DNA from 4 places in the Pseudarthrobacter sp. NPDC059871 genome. Region 4 is predicted to be linked to each of the others. Evidence: riboswitches for the same ligand, from Rfam matches in the RefSeq annotation. Region 4 holds a riboswitch; each other region holds the start of a gene.

Region 1 (4,155 bases), on a different contig from region 4:
CAAGCTCGGCATGCCGGGAGAAGATCACGTCGGCGTTCCGGACGGCGAAGTCCCGCCCGTCCGGCGAGTCGCCGGCCTGGAAGAGAACCGGGTGGTGCTGGGAGGAGCGCGGCAGGCGGCCGGTGATCTCGACGTCGAAACTTGCGTCCGTGCGCCGGACCGGAGTGATGCTGCCTTCCTCGAGCCAGCGCCCGGCATCCCGGGACCCGGCGATTGCGCCGTCGGCCCAGGAATCCCAGATCGCTTTGGCCGTCTGGACGAAGGCCTCGGCCCGGATATAGCGGTCCTCGTGCTTGAGGAACCCGCCGCGCCGGAAGTTGGCACCGGTCCAGGCGTTGTCCGTGGTGACGATATTCCAGGCCGCCCGCCCGCCAGAGAGCAGGTCCAGGCTGGCCAGGCGGTGCGCCAGGTCTGCGGGGTCGTTGTAGGTGGTGTTCTGGGTGGCCACCAGGCCGATGTTGGTGGTGACGGCGGCCAGGGCCGCGAGGGCCGTCTGGGCATCGGGGCGGCCGGCGACATCGAGGTCGTGGATCCGGCCCAGGTGCTCGCGCAGGCGGAGTCCCTCACCGAGGAAGAACGCGGTGAAAAGGCCGCGCTCCGCCGTCTGGGCCACCCGGCGGAAGGATTCGAAGTCGGTTTGGGAACCGCTCTCCGGGGTCTTCCAGACGGTGGTGTGGTTGACGCCCTGGAAGAAGACGCCAAACTGGATCTGGCCGTTGCCGGCGGTGCGGTGGTGCGTGCTCATGATGCTCTCTTTCAGGCCGCGGCGTAGCGGTTGGCGGGGCGGGGAAGGCCGAAGGTTTCGCGCAGGGTGGTTCCGGTGCGCGGCGCGGCCACACCGGCGCGGTGCAGTTCCGGCAGGACCTGGGCGGCGAGTTCGGGCAGGTCGATGTCCAGGACGGCCGGGTGGAGCCGGACCCCGTCTGCTGCGCGGAAGAGTTCAACCAGCAGCTCGACGAGCCCTGCCGCATTGCCGGCGTACCGGGCGCCGCCCTGCCAGGGTTCGTACGCATCAAGCTCCGCGAGGCGCTCCGCCGCGGACTGGCCGCGGGAGTCGAGGACGACGTCGAGCTCCACCAGGGTGCGCGGGGTTCCGGCCGCTGCTGCAGCCACCGCCGCGGCTGCCAGTCCGTCCACCGAACCGGCGGCGGCGAGCGCCACGTCCGCTTCGACGGCAGGGATCAGGTCCGCCGGTGCGAAGACCACCAGCTGCCCCTGCAGCGGCCGGGGAATGATGGACGGGCCCTTCACGGAGAATCTGTCACCGTCGAAGTCGGCGTAGTGGAGCTTGTCCCGGTCCAGGTAACGGCCGGTGGCTGCGTCCCGGATGACAGCGCCGTCCTCCCAGGAATCCCAGAGCCGGCGGCCGGCCTCCACCACGTCTGCTGCCTCGGCCAGGACATCGGCTTCGGCGAGTGCCTGGCGGCCCACGGACCGTGCCTCGGCGGGTTCGTTGGCGGCGCTGACCAGCCAGCCGGCCCGGCCGTGGGAGGAATAGTCCAGGCTGGCCAGCTGCGTGGCCACATGGAACGGCTCGGTAAACAGCGTTCCCGCCTCGGGGACCAGTCCAAGGGACCGGGTCAGCGGGGCCGCGAAGGCCGCACGCTGCACGGCGTCGATCCGGCCGGCGATGCCGGTGCTGCCGGCATCCAGGACGCGGGAATCGCGGAAGGTGGCCAGGTGGAAGCCTGCGATATCCGCGGCCTGGGCGGTTTCCCGGATCCGGCCGCCGCCCAGGAGGGCGCCGGGAAGGTGGGACGCGCGGCGCCACGCGGCCGGGTGGGCGCCGTCGCCGTCGAGCTCGAGCGCAACGATTTTGGAGCGCAGTTCAGGGACAGGTGTTGAAGCCATGGTTTCCTTCTTCAGGGCCGCAGCGCGGCCGGGACGACATTCACTTGCCGCGGTGCGGCCAGGTCTGTTTCCGGAGCACCCCGCCACAAAATGCCTGAGGGTTGCCGCAGCACCAGCCGGTCCTTGGCGTGCTGACTCTTGACCTATGGCTTGAATGTAGGAGCCGGCCCAATGCGTTGACAAACGCGGTTGTCGCGCGGCGTCAACGCAGGAAATCCCGCGTCAAACAGCGGCTTTTGGCGTCATCTTTGCACTTTTGCCCAGCATCGGAAACGGGCTCCGTGACGGCCTGTTTCCCCCGGTTGAGCCCGGTGACAGGGCCGCTTGGGACAGGGTGGGCCGGCTCGTAGGGTCATGCCATGCCTACCGCTTCCCCCGTCCCCCTGTCAGTACTCGATCTCAGTCCAGTCCCTGCCGGGCAGTCGGCCGGCGACGCGCTGCGCAACAGCATTGACCTTGCTGTAGCCGCAGAGGACCTTGGCTACCACCGCTTCTGGCTGGCCGAGCACCACCTGAACCCCGGCGTCGCCGGTTCCGCCCCGCACGTGCTCTCGGCCCTGGTTGCGGCGGCCACCCGGACCATCCGTGTGGGCACCGCCGCCACCATCCTGGGCAACTACCGGCCGCTGCAGGTGGCGGAGAACATCGGCACCCTCGCGGCCCTGTACCCGGACCGGCTGGACCTGGGGTTCGGACGGTCGGGGCAGCCCAGCACGCCGGCCGCGGATTCAACGGATGCGGGACGGACGACGCCGGAGCCCGCCGCCGCCCACGGCTCCGCTGCGGGTGCTACGCATGCGGACGGCCCCGCGCACGCCGCGGGCGCGGTCGCTGCGGCGCAGCCGGACGAGGGAGCCCGGGTGGTGGACGGGCTCCTGGTCCCGGCGGCTCGGCGGCTCTTCAATTCCGTCCTCCCGCGGAAATTCCGCCTCCAGGCCGAACTCCTGGGCCGCGAACCCGGCGACGCGGACAACTTCGAAAGCGACGTCCAGGACGTGATCGGGTTCTTCACCGGCGGCTACCGGACCCGGCACGGCGAGGAGATCACGGTAACTCCGGCACGGGGCACCACGCCCCAGTTCTGGATCCATGGCTCAACGGCCGGTCCCAGCGCCCGGCTGGCAGGGAAACTCGGCCTGCCGTTTGGGGCGAACTACCACGTCTCCCCTGCCACAGTGCTGGATTCGGTGGCAGAATACCGGACCCATTTCAAGCCGTCGGCCGCGCTGGCGGAGCCATACGTCACCGTCTCCGCGGATGTCCTGGTGGCTGACGGCGGGGAGTCCGCCCGCACCCTTGGCGCCGGTTACGCCGCCTGGGTGCACAGCATCCGCACCGGCCACGGCGCCATTCCCTACCCTGCGCCCCGTGACGGCGGCCGCCTGGATGCGCTGTCAGCCGCACCCGAAACGGGGGCTCCGGACCTCATCCGGGACCGGGTGGAGACGCGGTTCGTGGGCGGCCCGGCGCAGGTGGCCGACCAACTGCGGTCCCTGCAGCACGCCACGGGCGCCCAGGAACTGCTGATCACCACCATCGCCCACAGCCACCGGCACCGCGTGCACTCCTACGAACTGCTGGCCGCCGAGTGGGGCCTGTCCTGAAGTTTGTCCCATCACCATCCGCACAAGAGAAGGAAAGAATCATGACCACTGAAACCGAAACAGACACGCAACTCGTCACGGCCGCAGAAGCCGCCCAACTGATTGCCGGCGGTGCACTGCTGGTTGACGTCCGCAGCGATGCCGGACGCAACAGCACCGGTGCAATCCCCGGAGCGCTGGTGGTGGACCGCGGGCGCGTGGAGGAGGATTTCGGCCCCGAGTCGGAGGAACGCCTGGCGCAGGTTGAAGGCACGGACCAGAAGATCGTAGTGTTCTGCGGCTCCGTGAACGGCTCCGGCCCGGTTGCACGGAAGCTTGAGCGGCTCGGTTACGCCAACGCCGTGCACGTTGACGGCGGTTTCCCCGCCCTGCGCGACGCCGGTGTGCCCACCACCGGGCCCGTCGACGCCGCCGGCAACTAAGCGTCCGTCCGTTCCCCGGCTCCCGGGGCCGGTGAACCTGCCCGGCGGACACCGGCCCCTGCCCCCACCGGCGCCGCCGGCCGGGCACCTGGCTCGCCGGAAACCGACGCTGCAGGCACCGGGGCGCCGGGCACTGGGGTGAGGGCCGTCGTCGTACTTTCCTTTCCGGAGCGTGCGACGGCGGCCCTGGCTTTCCGTGCCGAAACAGCGATCCGCACGGCGTCCGCCGCTCCGGCCAGCAGGGCGGCGGCCAGCAACGCGCAGCACAGCACGATGCC
Region 2 (4,155 bases), on a different contig from region 4:
GGCCGCTGTCCGGGCTTGTAGACGTCCCCGGCATGCATGATGCGGGAAAGCCGGTGCACCCACGGCACCGAAGTGTCCAGCTGGTTCCACACCAGTCCCAGCGTTCCCTTCGGGCGGAGGACCCTGGCCAGTTCCGTGCTGGCCGCGAGGGCGTCGCACCAGTGCCAGGCCTGGGCAACGCTGACGACGTCGAAACTTGCGTCAGCGAGCCCGGTGGCCTCGGCCGTGCCGGGGAGGGCAGCAGCGGCCGGATATTGGGCGGACAGTTGCGCCAGCATGTCCGCGGACGGGTCGACGGCGGTTACGGACAATCCCAGCGCCAGCAGCAGGTCAGTGAATTTGCCCGTCCCGGCACCGACGTCGAGCGCATCATGGGCGCCCGCGGGCACCAGCCACCGTGCTGATTCCGCCGGATACCCCGGACGGACCCTGTCATAGTGCTTGCCGCCGTCCTGGAAGCTCTGGCCGAGCTCCTGGCGCCGCCCGTGATCGAGCTTGGGCCCACCCCGAACCACGTGCGGCCTCCTTCAGCTGATTCCCTGCGGGTACCGTCCGAATTTACCGCATGCACCCGGGTGCGGGCTTCCGGCTGTCAGTCGTCGAGGCAGGGAGCTGCGCCGGCAGTTCCCGGGGTGTTCGGTGCCCAGTGGGGGTAGGTCCTGGTGTCGTTGGCAGGCACCCATCGGCCGGCATCCACTACGTAGTCCCAGCCGAGCCCGTCGCGTCGGAGCTTTTCAATGCCTGCGAGGAGCCGCTGGGCATCTTCGAGCCGGGAGCCGACTCCGAAGCTTGCCCGCAGCGATCCCGATGGCAGGCCCAGGCGCTTCAGCAGCGGGTGGGCGCAGAATCGGCCATCACGGAGTCCCACACCGTGTTCGGCGGACAGGTAGGCGGCTACCAGGCCGGCATCGTAACCCGCCACCGAGAAGTTCACCACCCCGATGGTGTCCTTGTCAGGATCGGTGTCCTTGAAGATCTGGTGCACGGTGACGCCGTCGATCGCCTGCAGGCCTTCCACCAGGTAGGAACGGATGGCCGACTCGTGGGCGTGCCAGCGGTCCTGGTCCAGGCTCGCGATAACCTGCGTTGCCCGCGCCAGGGTAGCCGCACCCAGCACGTTGGGGGAGCCGCCCTCGTGGCGGGCCGGGCCGCTGGCCCAGCTGACGCCGTCGAGCTTTGCTTCCTTAACGGCGCCACCGCCGGCGAGGTGTGGAGTTCCAGCGTCGAGCCAGTCCGGGCGGCCCACCAGGACGCCGGCGCCAAAGGGCGCGTAGAGCTTGTGCCCGGAGAAGGCAAGGTAGTCGACGTCGTCGGCGCTGATGTCCACGCGGCGGTGCGGCGCCAGCTGGGCGGCGTCCACCACAATGCGGGCACCGTGCCGGTGGGCGAGGGCGGCAAGCTCCCGGATGGGTAGGATTTCGCCGGTGACGTTCGAGGCGCCGGTGACCGCCAGCAGGTTGACCCCGCCCTGCTCAAGCTCGGCACGCACGGACTGGATGGTCCCGGCGATCGTGTCGGCGGCAACGATGCTCCGGTGGGGGACACCCTGCCACGGCAGCAGGTTGGCGTGGTGTTCGATGTCCAGGTACAGGACGTCACCGGCGGGCTTGCCCTCCGTGCCGGGGAGGCAACCGGCGAGCAGATTCAGGGAATCGGTGGTGTTCCGGGTGAAGATGACGGAATCGTCGGGGCGGCCGCCGACGAACTCGCGGACGATGTTGCGCGCGTTCTCGTAAACGGAAGTGCTGATCTGCGATGCGTAACCCGCGCCGCGGTGGACGCTGGCGTAGAACGGCAGGATCTCATTGAGGTAGGCCGACACCACGGTCAGCGCAGGCGCGGAAGCCCCGTAGTCAAGGTTGGCGTAGCGTACGTGGCCGCCGGAGATCAACGGGGCCAGGATTTCAGCGCCGGTAACTGCGGAAAGCGGACGTCCGGCCGCGGCCAGGCGTTCATCCGAAACGCTTTCGGCGGCGATGGCGTTAATGGGGGAGTCGACGGCAGTAGTCATGGAGACCTCACTTCAGGACTGGACTCCGGCAGTGCTGGAATCCGCGCTTGCCGCATCCGCTCCGGACCGGCCTGGTCGTCACCCGGGGCACCCCACCGCGAATGGAGGGTTGCCGGCCAGCAAACCGGGGTTTAGCGCTGGCACTCGTGACCTGGATAAAACCATAGAACATGTGGCGGCCCGGTCTGAAGCCGGGAGGATTGTTAAGGGTTTTGTTACGCGCGGCCCCGAATCGGGCTTTCTTCGAAGATTACGACGGCGGGCGCCCCCTTTTGGAGGCGCCCGCCGTCGATTGTTCGGAAGGAGGCCGGCCTACAGGAGGTCGTCCAGGCCGGGGTTCAGCCGGTGCAGCACTTCGGTATGGAGGATGGAATTGGTGGCCAGGGCGTTCCCGCCGAAGGGGCCGTCCTCGCCCTCGAGGGAGGTGAAGCGGCCGCCGGCCTCCACCACGATGGGCACGAGGGCGGCCATGTCATAGAGGTTCAGTTCGGGCTCGCAGGCGATGTCCACCGACCCTTCGGCCACCATGCAGTAGGACCAGAAATCACCGTAGGCGCGCGTGCGCCAGACGTCCTCGGTCAGGCCCAGGAAGTCGTCAAGGTTGCCGCGTTCCTTCCAGCCACCCAGGCTGGAATAGGACAGTGAAGCGTCGGACAGGGTGGAAACGTCCGAGACCCGGAGCCGGGTGGCCGATGCAAGGGAACGGCCCATGTAAGCCCCCATGCCTTTGGCTGCCCACCACCGCTTACCCAGGGCGGGTGCACTGACGACGCCGACTACCGGCTCGCCCTCATCGACCAGGGCAATGAGCGTAGCCCAGACGGGAACGCCGCGGACGAAGTTCTTGGTGCCGTCGATGGGATCGATGATCCACCGCCGTGAGCCGTGGCCGGTGCTGCCGAACTCCTCGCCCAGCACGGCGTCGCGGGGGCGGGAGCGTGAGAGCTGGCCGCGGATGGCTTCCTCGGCGGCTTTGTCCGCATCGGTGACCGGCGTCAGGTCGGGCTTGGTCTCCACGTGGAGGTCCTGTGCCTTGAAGCGGCTCATGGTCTGGTCGTCCACGGAATCGGCCAGGACATGGGCCAGGCGCAGGTCGTCGTTATAGGTCGAAGCGGGTTGGATCATGGTTCCAAACTACCGTCTGGCGCCGGTTCTGCCGGGAGGTCGGCCGTGCCGGTTGGCGCTGTCAGCTGATGGTGCCGAGCTCCTTGGCCTCCTGGGCTTCCATCCTGGGATCGGCGCCGAGGAGCCGGCGGAGCGAAGCCAGGCGTGCTTCACCGGTGGGTCCTGCGTGTCCGCCGGCCACCCAGGCGTCGAGCCCGCAGTTGACGGCAGTGGCGGTGTGCTTGCAGCCGCGTTCGCAATCGTCTGTGCCCGGCGAAAGATCCGGGAACGACCTCAGGATCCGGTCCGGATCCACATGGGCGAGGCCAAATGACCGGATGCCCGGGGTGTCGATGATCCAGCTGCCGGGAGGGGAGTCGGCCAGGCGCAGGGCAAGGGCCGAAGACGACGTGTGCCGGCCCCGTCCGGTTACCGCATTCACACCGCCGGTGGCCCGTTCCGCGCCGGTCAGGGCGTTCACCATGGTGGATTTACCGACGCCGGAGTGCCCGAGCATTACGGTGACCTTGCCTCCCAGGTGTGCCCTGAGCCCGGCAACGGCGTCACTGTCCAGCCGGGCCGACAAACCGTCATCGGAGCGGGCGTCGATCCCTGACGCCTCCAGGTCGGCGGTCCGGCTGATGATGACCGGGAAGTCAAGGTGCGTGTAGTTGGCCAGGAACTCGCCGGGATCCTTCACGTCCGCCTTGGTGACCAGCAGGATCGGCTCGATGCCGGCGTCGTACGCTGCCACGAGGGCGCGGTCGATGAATCCTGTGCGGGGTTCGGGGTTTGCTGCTGCCACCACTACTACCAGCTGGTCGGCGTTGGCCACGACGGCACGTTCAATGGGGTCAGTGTCGTCTGCACTGCGGCGCAGGAGGGTGGTGCGGTCCTGGATTTTGACGAGCCTCGCCAGGGTGTTGGGGGCCCCGGACACGTCGCCGACGAGGGAGACGAAATCGCCGGCAACCACCGGGTTCCGGCGCAGCTCCCGCGCCCGCGCGGCAATGACTGTCCGTTCGTCGCCGGAGTCTTCG
Region 3 (4,155 bases), on a different contig from region 4:
GCGTGGAGGACATCATTGCCCGCGGCACGGGCTCGGCGGAGCAGCGGCAGGTGCGGGAGAAGGCACTGACAGGCCAGCCCGAGGACTTCGGCTTCGGCGCAGTGGTGAAACACGCGGTCAGGGTGACCATGCGCGACACCCTGGATCCTTCGGAAGTGGACAATGTTCCCGAACTGCTGCGGGTGCGGCAGTCCTAGACCGCACTGCCGGGCGGCCCGCCATCAAAACACGGCAGGCCTTCCGCCCGCGACGCCGTCCGTGTCCGGACCAGCGCCGCCGCAGCGGAATCACCCTAGATCTGCTTGAGGGCCTGTTCCAGGTCGCCGATGAGGTCCTCGGCGTCCTCAAGCCCCACGGACAGGCGCACCACGCCGTCGGTCAGGCCGATCGCGGCCCTGCCCTCCGGACCCATGGCCCGGTGCGTGGTGGTGGCCGGGTGCGTGATGAGGGACTTGGAATCGCCCAGGTTGTTGGAAATGTCGATGATCCGCAGCGCGTCCAGCAGCGCGAACGCGGCCTCCTTGCCGGAGCGCCCGCCCGAGGGCGCCAGTTCAAGCGTGAGCACCGTGCCGCCGGCCTTCATCTGCTTGGCGGCGAGCCCATACTGCGGGTGTGACTTCAGGAGCGGGTACTTGACCCAACTGACGGCGGGCTGCTGTTCCAGCCATTCGGCGAGCCGCAGGGCGGTGGCCGAGGAGTGGCTGACGCGCAGGCCCATGGTCTCCAGGCCCTTGGTGAGCACCCAGGCGTTGAACGCGGACAGGGCGGGCCCGGTGTGGCGCATCAGTTGCTTCACGGGACCGTCAATGAATTCCTTGGTGCCCAGGATGGCACCGCCGAGAACCCGGCCCTGGCCATCGATGTGCTTCGTGCCGGAATAGACGATCACGTCGGCGCCGAGCTGTCCGCAGCGCTGCAGCAGGGGAGTGGCGAACACGTTGTCGACGACGACGGTGGCACCCGCCGCGTGCGCCAGTTCGCTGACCGCGGCGATGTCCACGATTTCCTGCATGGGGTTGGACGGGGATTCGAAGAAGACAGCGGTGGTGGGCTCGGACAGCGCGGACCGCCACTGCTCCAGGTCCGGGCCGTCGACGAAGACTGTCTCCACGCCCCAGCGGGGCAGGATCTCGTTCAGGATCACAAAGCAGGAGCCGAACAGCGACCGGGCAGCAACCACGCGGTCCCCGGCAGCCAGCAGCGCACCGAGGGCCGTGAAGACGGCGGACATTCCGGACGCCGTCGCAAAACATGCCTCGGTGCCCTCCAGCAGGCGGAGGCGTTCCTGGAACGTGGCCACCGAGGGGTTGCCGTAGCGGGAGTAGACGAAGCGTTCGTCCTCGCCGGTGAAGGCGCGCTCGGCAGCGGCAGCGGATTCGTATACGAACCCGGAGTTGAGGAATATCGCTTCGGACGTTTCCTGGAAGTTGGTGCGGTCCAGCCCGCCGCGGACGGCCTGGGTGTCAGGGCTCCAGCCGGCGGCGTCTTCGTTGAAGGTCACTTAGTTCTTTCCGAGGTTGGTGGGCAGGCCGCGGTTCTTCCAGCCGTTGACGGTGCGTTCGCCGTAACGGTCCGGTTCGCCTTCGAAGCCTTCCAGGACGTTGTAGGAGGTGAAACCCGCCTGGGTTGCCGCCGTGGCCGCCGCGATGGAGCGCTGCCCGGAGCGGCACAGGAACAGCAGTTCGGTGCCGCGGTTCTCCGGGCCCTGCTGCTCCAGGTCTGTAATGAAGTCCGGGTTGGGAATGCCGCCCGGGAACGTCCACTGGATGAACAGGGGATCGTTGTCCGTGGCCTTGGTGTCCGGGATGCCAATGTGCGCCCATTCGCCCTCCGTGCGGACGTCCACCAGGATGGCGCCCTGCTCCAGCTTGGCCCAGGCCTCCTGGGGTGTCAGGTCTCCTGCGTAGCTCATGCGTGGCCCTCGCCGTCGAATTCGGTTTCTTCAGTAGCGGATTCGAGGCTGTCCACGGCGGTGGCGACGGCGGCATCCGCGGAGGCGATGGCTGCCGGGAGCACCACTGCCTGGGCCACGATGACGCTGCTGCCGTTGAAGGTCGCTGCCGGGCTGCCGTGCAGCACATACCCTTCCGCCAAGGCGGCCGAGATCCGCTCGCAAAAGGCGCGGTCGTCCGGGCCGCTGATCAGGCGGTAGGACAGTTTCTCTTCGGGGACAGGTGCGTCAGACATGACGGATCTCCTTCTCTCACGCTTGCAGCTCGAATCGGTCGATATGCCGAGTATTCACCTGAGGCACCCCGCCGTGGGAGGAGGGTTGCCGACCGGCCAGTCAGGGCTTGGTGCCGGTACTCATTACTCCCCAAAAACGTAACACCTGCCGCCGGGAGCCGCACCGCCGCCGTCGTCATCTTCCGTAACTGAACCGGAAACACAGGGTCACAGGGGTGCGGAGCCCTTTCGCGGAAGCGCCCGACGACGGCATTGCCGCAGGTGGACGGGTTCTACAACGCTTCCTGCATGCTTTCCCGGCAGGCCGCGACCGATAAAGTACAGGTGGGGCCGCCGCCCCACCAGGTCTTCGGCACCGGGGGGTTCCATGAGCACGCGTACATCCGCGCGACGACGCACCAAGCCTTCGGTCAGTCCGTTCCGCGCGGGCGCGTCGAGGGGGTGGACATTCCTTGCCGTCCTGCTGCTGGCAGCGTGTGCCGTGGTGCTGCCCGCAGGTGCCGCCCGCGCGGCTGACCTCAGCCCGGATGAGGGAAAACCCCTGTTCGGGGCAATGCTGGAATGGGGTGAGGATTCCGCTGCCGGTTTCGCCGAACGGCTTGGCGCTTCCCCCGCAGCCTACGGGCACGACCTCGCCCTGCCGTACCGCCCGTCGGAGCAGAACAACCTCCGGGGCTTCCTGGAGCAGGCGTCACTGCAGGGCTCGCACGCGATATTCACCGTGAAGCCCAGCGTGCCCCTGGACCAGATAGATGACGCTGCGGCGGCTTCCTTTGCCGGCGAAGTGCGGCGGCTGACGTCCGGTTTTACCGGGCAGGTGCTCATTCGTTTCGCCCCGGATATGAATGCCAGCTGGGTGGAATGGGGCCAGCAGCCCGGCGCGTACCGGAACGCCTTCCGTGCGGTGTCCGCTGCCTTCAAGAAGTCCGACGGCGGCCCGCTGATGGTGTGGGAGCCGTACCTTGGCAAGGACTATCCCTTCGCCCGTAGCCGGAACGCGCCCACGCCCGGCAGTGAGGGCTTCGCGTTGCTCGACACCAACGGTGACGGGACCTGGGACGGGGCCGACAGCGCCTACGAACCGTACTATCCCGGCGATGACGCCGTGGACTGGGTGGGCCTGACCGCCTTCCACGACGATACGGCCGGCGGGGCGGCGGTGAACACGGTGCCCCGGCCGGGCGAGCTGCAGGAGATGCTCACAGCCTCCGGCGGGGAAAACTTCTACAACGACTATTCGGCCGGGCGTGCTAAACCGTTCGTACTGCAGACCGCCGCGTTCTACAGCCCCTCCTCCGGGGGCGCCTCCGAGGTGGACGTCAAGGCCGGCTGGTTCGACCAGGTGGTGGGAGCCGCCACGTCCGCCCAGTTCCAGAAGACTGCGCTGGTGGTGTGGGACGAACGGACCAGCACCCGGGACACCGGAGTGGCAAGCATCAGCTGGCTGCTGACCGGCAATTCCGCCGTGGCGGAGGCTGCCCACGCGCAGCTGAAGGATTCGTCAATGGTGACCGGACCCGTCACGGAGGTAGGCGCCGGCGGCAGCTATGTCCGGGCCAACACCCTGACGGGCGCCGCAGCCTGGACGGTGGGCGTGGCGCTGATCCTCCTGCTGGTGGCACTGTGGCAGGTTCCCCGCAGGGTGAACGCCGCTACCGCCTGGGTTACGCCGATCCCTCCAAGCGGGATTCGCGGGTTGACCTGCTCCGCGGCATGGCCATCGTCTTCGTGGTGGTCAACCACCTGGGCATGACGTCGCTGTTCCAGCTGCTGACCCAGGAAGCTGTGGGGTTCGTCAGCGGCGCCGAACTGTTCGTGCTGTTTTCCGGGCTGGTGGTGGGCATGGTCTACGGCCCCCGGGTGCGCGAGGACTTTGGCACGGTGCTGGACCTGACGTCCCGCCGGGCCGGCAAGCTGTACCTGACGGCGCTGGTGGTCCTGGTGGGCGTGTTCCTGGTTTCGCTCCTC
Region 4 (4,155 bases):
CTGTCATTCGTGATCCCGATGGCCATGCGCATGTACCGGAAATCGGTGGCCAAGCGGAACCACGACCAGAGCTTTCCCGGCCGGTACCCCGAGCAGTTCCCCGGCGCCGGCCAATATCCCGGCAGCCAGAACCCGGGCGGCCAGTTCCCCGGGTCGGCCGGGCCGCAGAGCAGGCAGCCGCGCGATGGCTACACCCAGCAGGACTACTACTCGGGCGGTTTCCGGCAGATCGGGCAGCAGGCACCGAACGTTCCACAGCCCGGGCCCTACCAGTACGGCCAGCCGCCGGTCCCTGGCCAGGGCGGGCAGCCTTTCGGCCAGCCGCCGTACGGGGAGCAGCAGTTCAACCAGGCTCCCTACAACCAGCCCCAGCCCGGCCAGCAGCAGCCCGGGTACCCCGCGCCGGAACAGCCGGCAGCGCCCGCCACTCCCCCGCCGCCGTCGGCCCCGCAGGGATTCCGGGCCCGGAAACTCGCGGAACTGGACCAGAAGTACAGCAACGGCGATATGTCGATGGAGGACTACATGGCCCGCCGCAGCGAAATCATGAACGGCTAGCCTGGGCCGCAGAAACCCTTAGGGGCCCCGGGCGTCGTCACGTTCTGGAGATCATCGATCAGAGGCTTGTTCGCGCAACCCGGCCCTTGAGAGTTCGGATCCGCGGACAAGCCTCTGTTTCTGTGCAGGCCGTGCTGCTAGGCCAGGAACTCCGACCGGAGCTGGGCTCCCAGCTGGCCGATTTCGGTCAGGAAGCCGTCGTGGCCGATAGGCGCCTGGATGAGGTGGACCTCAACGTCGCCGGGAAGGGCCTGGGCCAACTCGTAAGACTGGGACGGGAAGTAGAGCCGGTCCGATTCCACGGCTGCCACGAAAAACCGGGCACTGGTCCGGGCGAGGGTAGCGGCCAGGCTTCCCCGGCCGCGGCAGACGTCGTGGCTCATGAGCGCCTCGGTGAGGGCGATGTAGCTGTTCGCGTCGAAGCGCCGGACGAGCTTGCTGCCCTGGTGGTCCAGGTAGCTCTCCACCTGGTACCGGCCCCTGCCGGCGAGGACTCCGCCCTGCAGGGGCGACTCCGAAGCCTGGGCTTCCCGGCCGAAGCGGTGCTCCAGCTCGGCGGCCGACCTGTAGGTGATGTGGGCAATGCGGCGGGCGAGCGCCAGGCCGTCCTCGGGGCAGGGACCGCCGTAGTAGTCGCCGTCGTTGAAGTTCGGGTCCTGGCGGATGGCCAGGGTCTGGGCCTGGGCGAACGCGATCTGTTCGGCCGTGCTGGCCGCTCCCACCGCGATGACGGCGCAGCGCTGCACCCGTTCGGGGAAAGTGACGGCCCATTCCAGCGCCCGGGCGCCGCCCATGGAGCCGCCCAGCACCGCGTACCAGCTGCTGATGCCCAGCTGGTCCGCCAGGCGGGCTTCAGCTTCCGTGCTGTCCCGGAGCGTCACCAGGGGGAACCGGGAGCCCCACGGCTTGCCGTCGGGGCCGGGCGATGACGGCCCGGTGGAGCCGTAACAGCCGCCCACAATGTTGATGGAGACCACAAAGAAGCGGTCCGTATCCACGGGGGCGCCGGGTCCGGCAAGGTGCTCCCACCAGCCTTCCTCATCGGTGTCCCCGCGGGTCACGTGCGTGCTGCCGGTCAGGGCGTGCTCCACCAGGATGGCGTTGCTGCCATCGGCGTTCAGCGTCCCCCACGTTTCGTACGCCAGGGTGACGTCGGGCAGGAATCCGCCGCCCTCGAGCTGCAGCCCCCCGATGGAGGCATAGCGGACAATTCCGTGTTCGGGTGCGGTTGTACGGGCGACGGTAACCGTCATGGCAAGACCTCTTCTACGCGCTTGCCCGCCGTCGTTTACCGGCAGGCCAGGTCTTCACCCGGGGCACCCCGCCGCGGAAGGAGGGTTGCCGGCCAGCAAGCCGGGGCTGTCACTGGCACTCATGACCTGGTTCGAGTGTACGAAACACCCCCCGCTGATGGCCAAGCATGTGACTGGTTGTGACTTGCCGGTCCGCGCTGCTTTTCCCCGACGGCAGCCCGGCGGAAGGGAGGCCGGCCGCCTGGCCGGCCTCCCGCCGTCGTACGTCTTCGGCTTAGCCGGCCGCTCCCTTGGCGGCGCGGAAGCCCGCCTTAAGGTCTGCCAGGATGTCATCGATGTGCTCGATGCCCACGGACAGCCGCACCAGGCCAGGCGTGACGCCGGCAACCGCCTGCTGTTCCGGGGTCAGCTGGCTGTGGGTGGTGGAGGCAGGGTGGATCACCAGGGAACGGACGTCGCCGATGTTGGCAACGTGGGAGTGCAGTTCCAGGGCATCGACGAACCGCTGCCCCGCTTCGGCTCCTCCGGCAAGGTTGAAGGCGACGACGGCGCCCGTCCCCTTGGGCCCGTACTTGCGGCCGCGCTCGTACCAGGGGCTGGACGGCAGGCCCGCGTAGGCAACCGATTCAACGTCGTCCCGGCCTTCCAGCCACTGGGCCACTTCGGTGGCGTTGGCCACATGGCGTTCCACGCGCAGGCTCAGCGTTTCCAGGCCCTGGGCAATCAGGAACGCGTTGAACGGCGAAACGGCCGAGCCGAGGTCGCGAAGGAGCTGGACCCGCGCCTTGAGGATGTAGGACAGGTTTGCGCCGAGGAGGCCGTTTTCCCCGAGGTCCCTGCCATAGACCAATCCGTTGTAGGTGGGGTCCGGGGTGTTGAAACCCGGGAACCGATCCGGGTCCTTGCTGAAGTCGAATTTGCCCGAATCCACGATGACGCCGGCGATCGCCGCTCCGTGCCCGCCGAGATACTTGGTGGCGGAGTGGACCACGATGTCGGCTCCCCATTCCAGGGGACGGATCAGGTATGGCGTGGAAAGGGTGTTGTCCACGATCAGGGGCACACCGGCCTGGTGCGCCACCCCGGAAATGCCTTCGATGTCCAGGACGTCCTGGCGCGGGTTGGAGACCACCTCGCCGAAGAACAGCTTGGTGTTGGGCTGCACGGCGTCCCGCCACTGGTCCAGGTTGTCCGGGTCCGCCACGAACGTCACGGTGATGCCGAACTTCTTCAGCGTGTGGGCGAACAGGTTGTAGGTTCCGCCGTACAGGCTGGGGCTGGCCACGATGTGGTCGCCCGCCTCTGCGATGTTCAGGATGGCGAAGGTCTCCGCGGCCTGGCCGGAGCTGAGCAGCAAGGCACCGAGTCCCCCTTCGAGGCTGGCGATGCGCTGCTCAACGGCCTCCTGCGTGGGGTTGCCGATGCGGGTGTAGATGGGGGCCAGTTCCGCCAGGGCGAACCGGTTGGCCGCACTCTCGGCGCTGGGGAAGACAAACGAGGTGGTCTGGTAGATGGGCAGTGCCCGGGCGCCGGTAACGCCGTCGGGCTCCTGGCCGGCGTGGATCTGGCGGGTTTCGAAGGACCAACCGTTGGACATTCAAGGCTCCTTTGACATGGGCCCGGCATGCTGAGAGCACCGCGGGCCGCGCTTGCCGCCCGGCCGTTGCCGGACAACCAGGTCCTCACCCGGGGCACCCCACCGCGGATGGAGGGTTGCCGGCCAGCGAGCCGGGGCTTGGCGCTGGCACTCATGACCTGCGCCCAGTGTAGGAACACCTTGGCGGCGGCGGACAGGATTGTGACGAACATGGTCCTGCACGCCAGTTCCGGGCTGAAAACTGAACCCTGCTGAAATGGAAAATTCGAGTAAGGCAAGCCTAAGCTGAGAGCCCGATCACAAAGTGCCAAGATGATGGCATGCGCATGGATCACGTCTCTTACGCCTGTGAACACGATGGCCTCGCGGCCACAACCGAACGAATTGCATCTGCCCTCGGCGTTGAGGCAGTGAAAGGCGGGGTACATCCCCGGTTCGGTACCCGGAATATGATCATCCCGCTCGCGGGCCACAAGTACCTCGAAGTCGTTGAGGTCCTGGACCACCCCGCCTCTGACAAGGCCCCCTTCGGTCAGGCCGTACGGGCCCGTTCGGCGGCGGGCGGCGGCTGGATGGGCTGGTGCGTCGAAGTGGACGACCTCGCCCCCTTCGAGGAGCGCCTCGGGCGCTCGGCCGTCAACGGCAACCGCAAGTTCCCGGACGGCCGGGAGCTCGTATGGAAGCAGATCGGCATCCTGGGACTCATCGCCGACCCCCAGGTTCCCTACATGCTCAAATGGGAAGGCG

The links. A riboswitch is a leader RNA that binds a small molecule or an ion and turns the genes downstream of it on or off. The one in region 4 is predicted to bind S-adenosylmethionine.
Region 1: linked by a shared signal. The riboswitch ahead of ACFV4R_RS03765 (LLM class flavin-dependent oxidoreductase) and the one ahead of ACFV4R_RS16885 (homoserine O-acetyltransferase) in region 4 are both predicted to bind S-adenosylmethionine.
Region 2: linked by a shared signal. The riboswitch ahead of ACFV4R_RS01235 (aminotransferase class V-fold PLP-dependent enzyme) and the one ahead of ACFV4R_RS16885 (homoserine O-acetyltransferase) in region 4 are both predicted to bind S-adenosylmethionine.
Region 3: linked by a shared signal. The riboswitch ahead of ACFV4R_RS08570 (DUF1737 domain-containing protein) and the one ahead of ACFV4R_RS16885 (homoserine O-acetyltransferase) in region 4 are both predicted to bind S-adenosylmethionine.

What each region holds. Positions count from the first base shown of each region.
Region 1 is NZ_JBHWJV010000002.1:214,150-218,304, reverse strand. It holds gene ACFV4R_RS03770 (NtaA/DmoA family FMN-dependent monooxygenase) at 1-745, opposite strand, end outside; gene ACFV4R_RS03765 (LLM class flavin-dependent oxidoreductase) at 757-1,851, opposite strand; SAM riboswitch class IV at 1,887-1,995, opposite strand; gene ACFV4R_RS03760 (LLM class flavin-dependent oxidoreductase) at 2,211-3,455, shown strand; gene ACFV4R_RS03755 (rhodanese-like domain-containing protein) at 3,497-3,877, shown strand; gene ACFV4R_RS03750 (MFS transporter) at 3,874-4,155, opposite strand, start outside.
Region 2 is NZ_JBHWJV010000001.1:280,067-284,221, forward strand. It holds gene ACFV4R_RS01230 (class I SAM-dependent methyltransferase) at 1-515, opposite strand, end outside; gene ACFV4R_RS01235 (aminotransferase class V-fold PLP-dependent enzyme) at 593-2,011, opposite strand; SAM riboswitch class IV at 2,050-2,163, opposite strand; gene hisN (histidinol-phosphatase) at 2,324-3,136, opposite strand; gene ACFV4R_RS01245 (ribosome small subunit-dependent GTPase A) at 3,198-4,155, opposite strand, start outside.
Region 3 is NZ_JBHWJV010000005.1:76,597-80,751, forward strand. It holds gene ACFV4R_RS08555 (glutamate--cysteine ligase) at 1-197, shown strand, start outside; gene ACFV4R_RS08560 (O-succinylhomoserine sulfhydrylase) at 293-1,501, opposite strand; gene ACFV4R_RS08565 (rhodanese-like domain-containing protein) at 1,502-1,912, opposite strand; gene ACFV4R_RS08570 (DUF1737 domain-containing protein) at 1,909-2,187, opposite strand; SAM riboswitch class IV at 2,201-2,315, opposite strand; partial or broken gene opgC (OpgC domain-containing protein) at 2,555-4,155, shown strand, end outside.
Region 4 is NZ_JBHWJV010000013.1:441-4,595, reverse strand. It holds gene ACFV4R_RS16890 (hypothetical protein) at 1-558, shown strand, start outside; gene ACFV4R_RS16885 (homoserine O-acetyltransferase) at 696-1,811, opposite strand; SAM riboswitch class IV at 1,824-1,938, opposite strand; gene ACFV4R_RS16880 (bifunctional o-acetylhomoserine/o-acetylserine sulfhydrylase) at 2,086-3,408, opposite strand; SAM riboswitch class IV at 3,452-3,567, opposite strand; gene ACFV4R_RS16875 (VOC family protein) at 3,729-4,155, shown strand, end outside.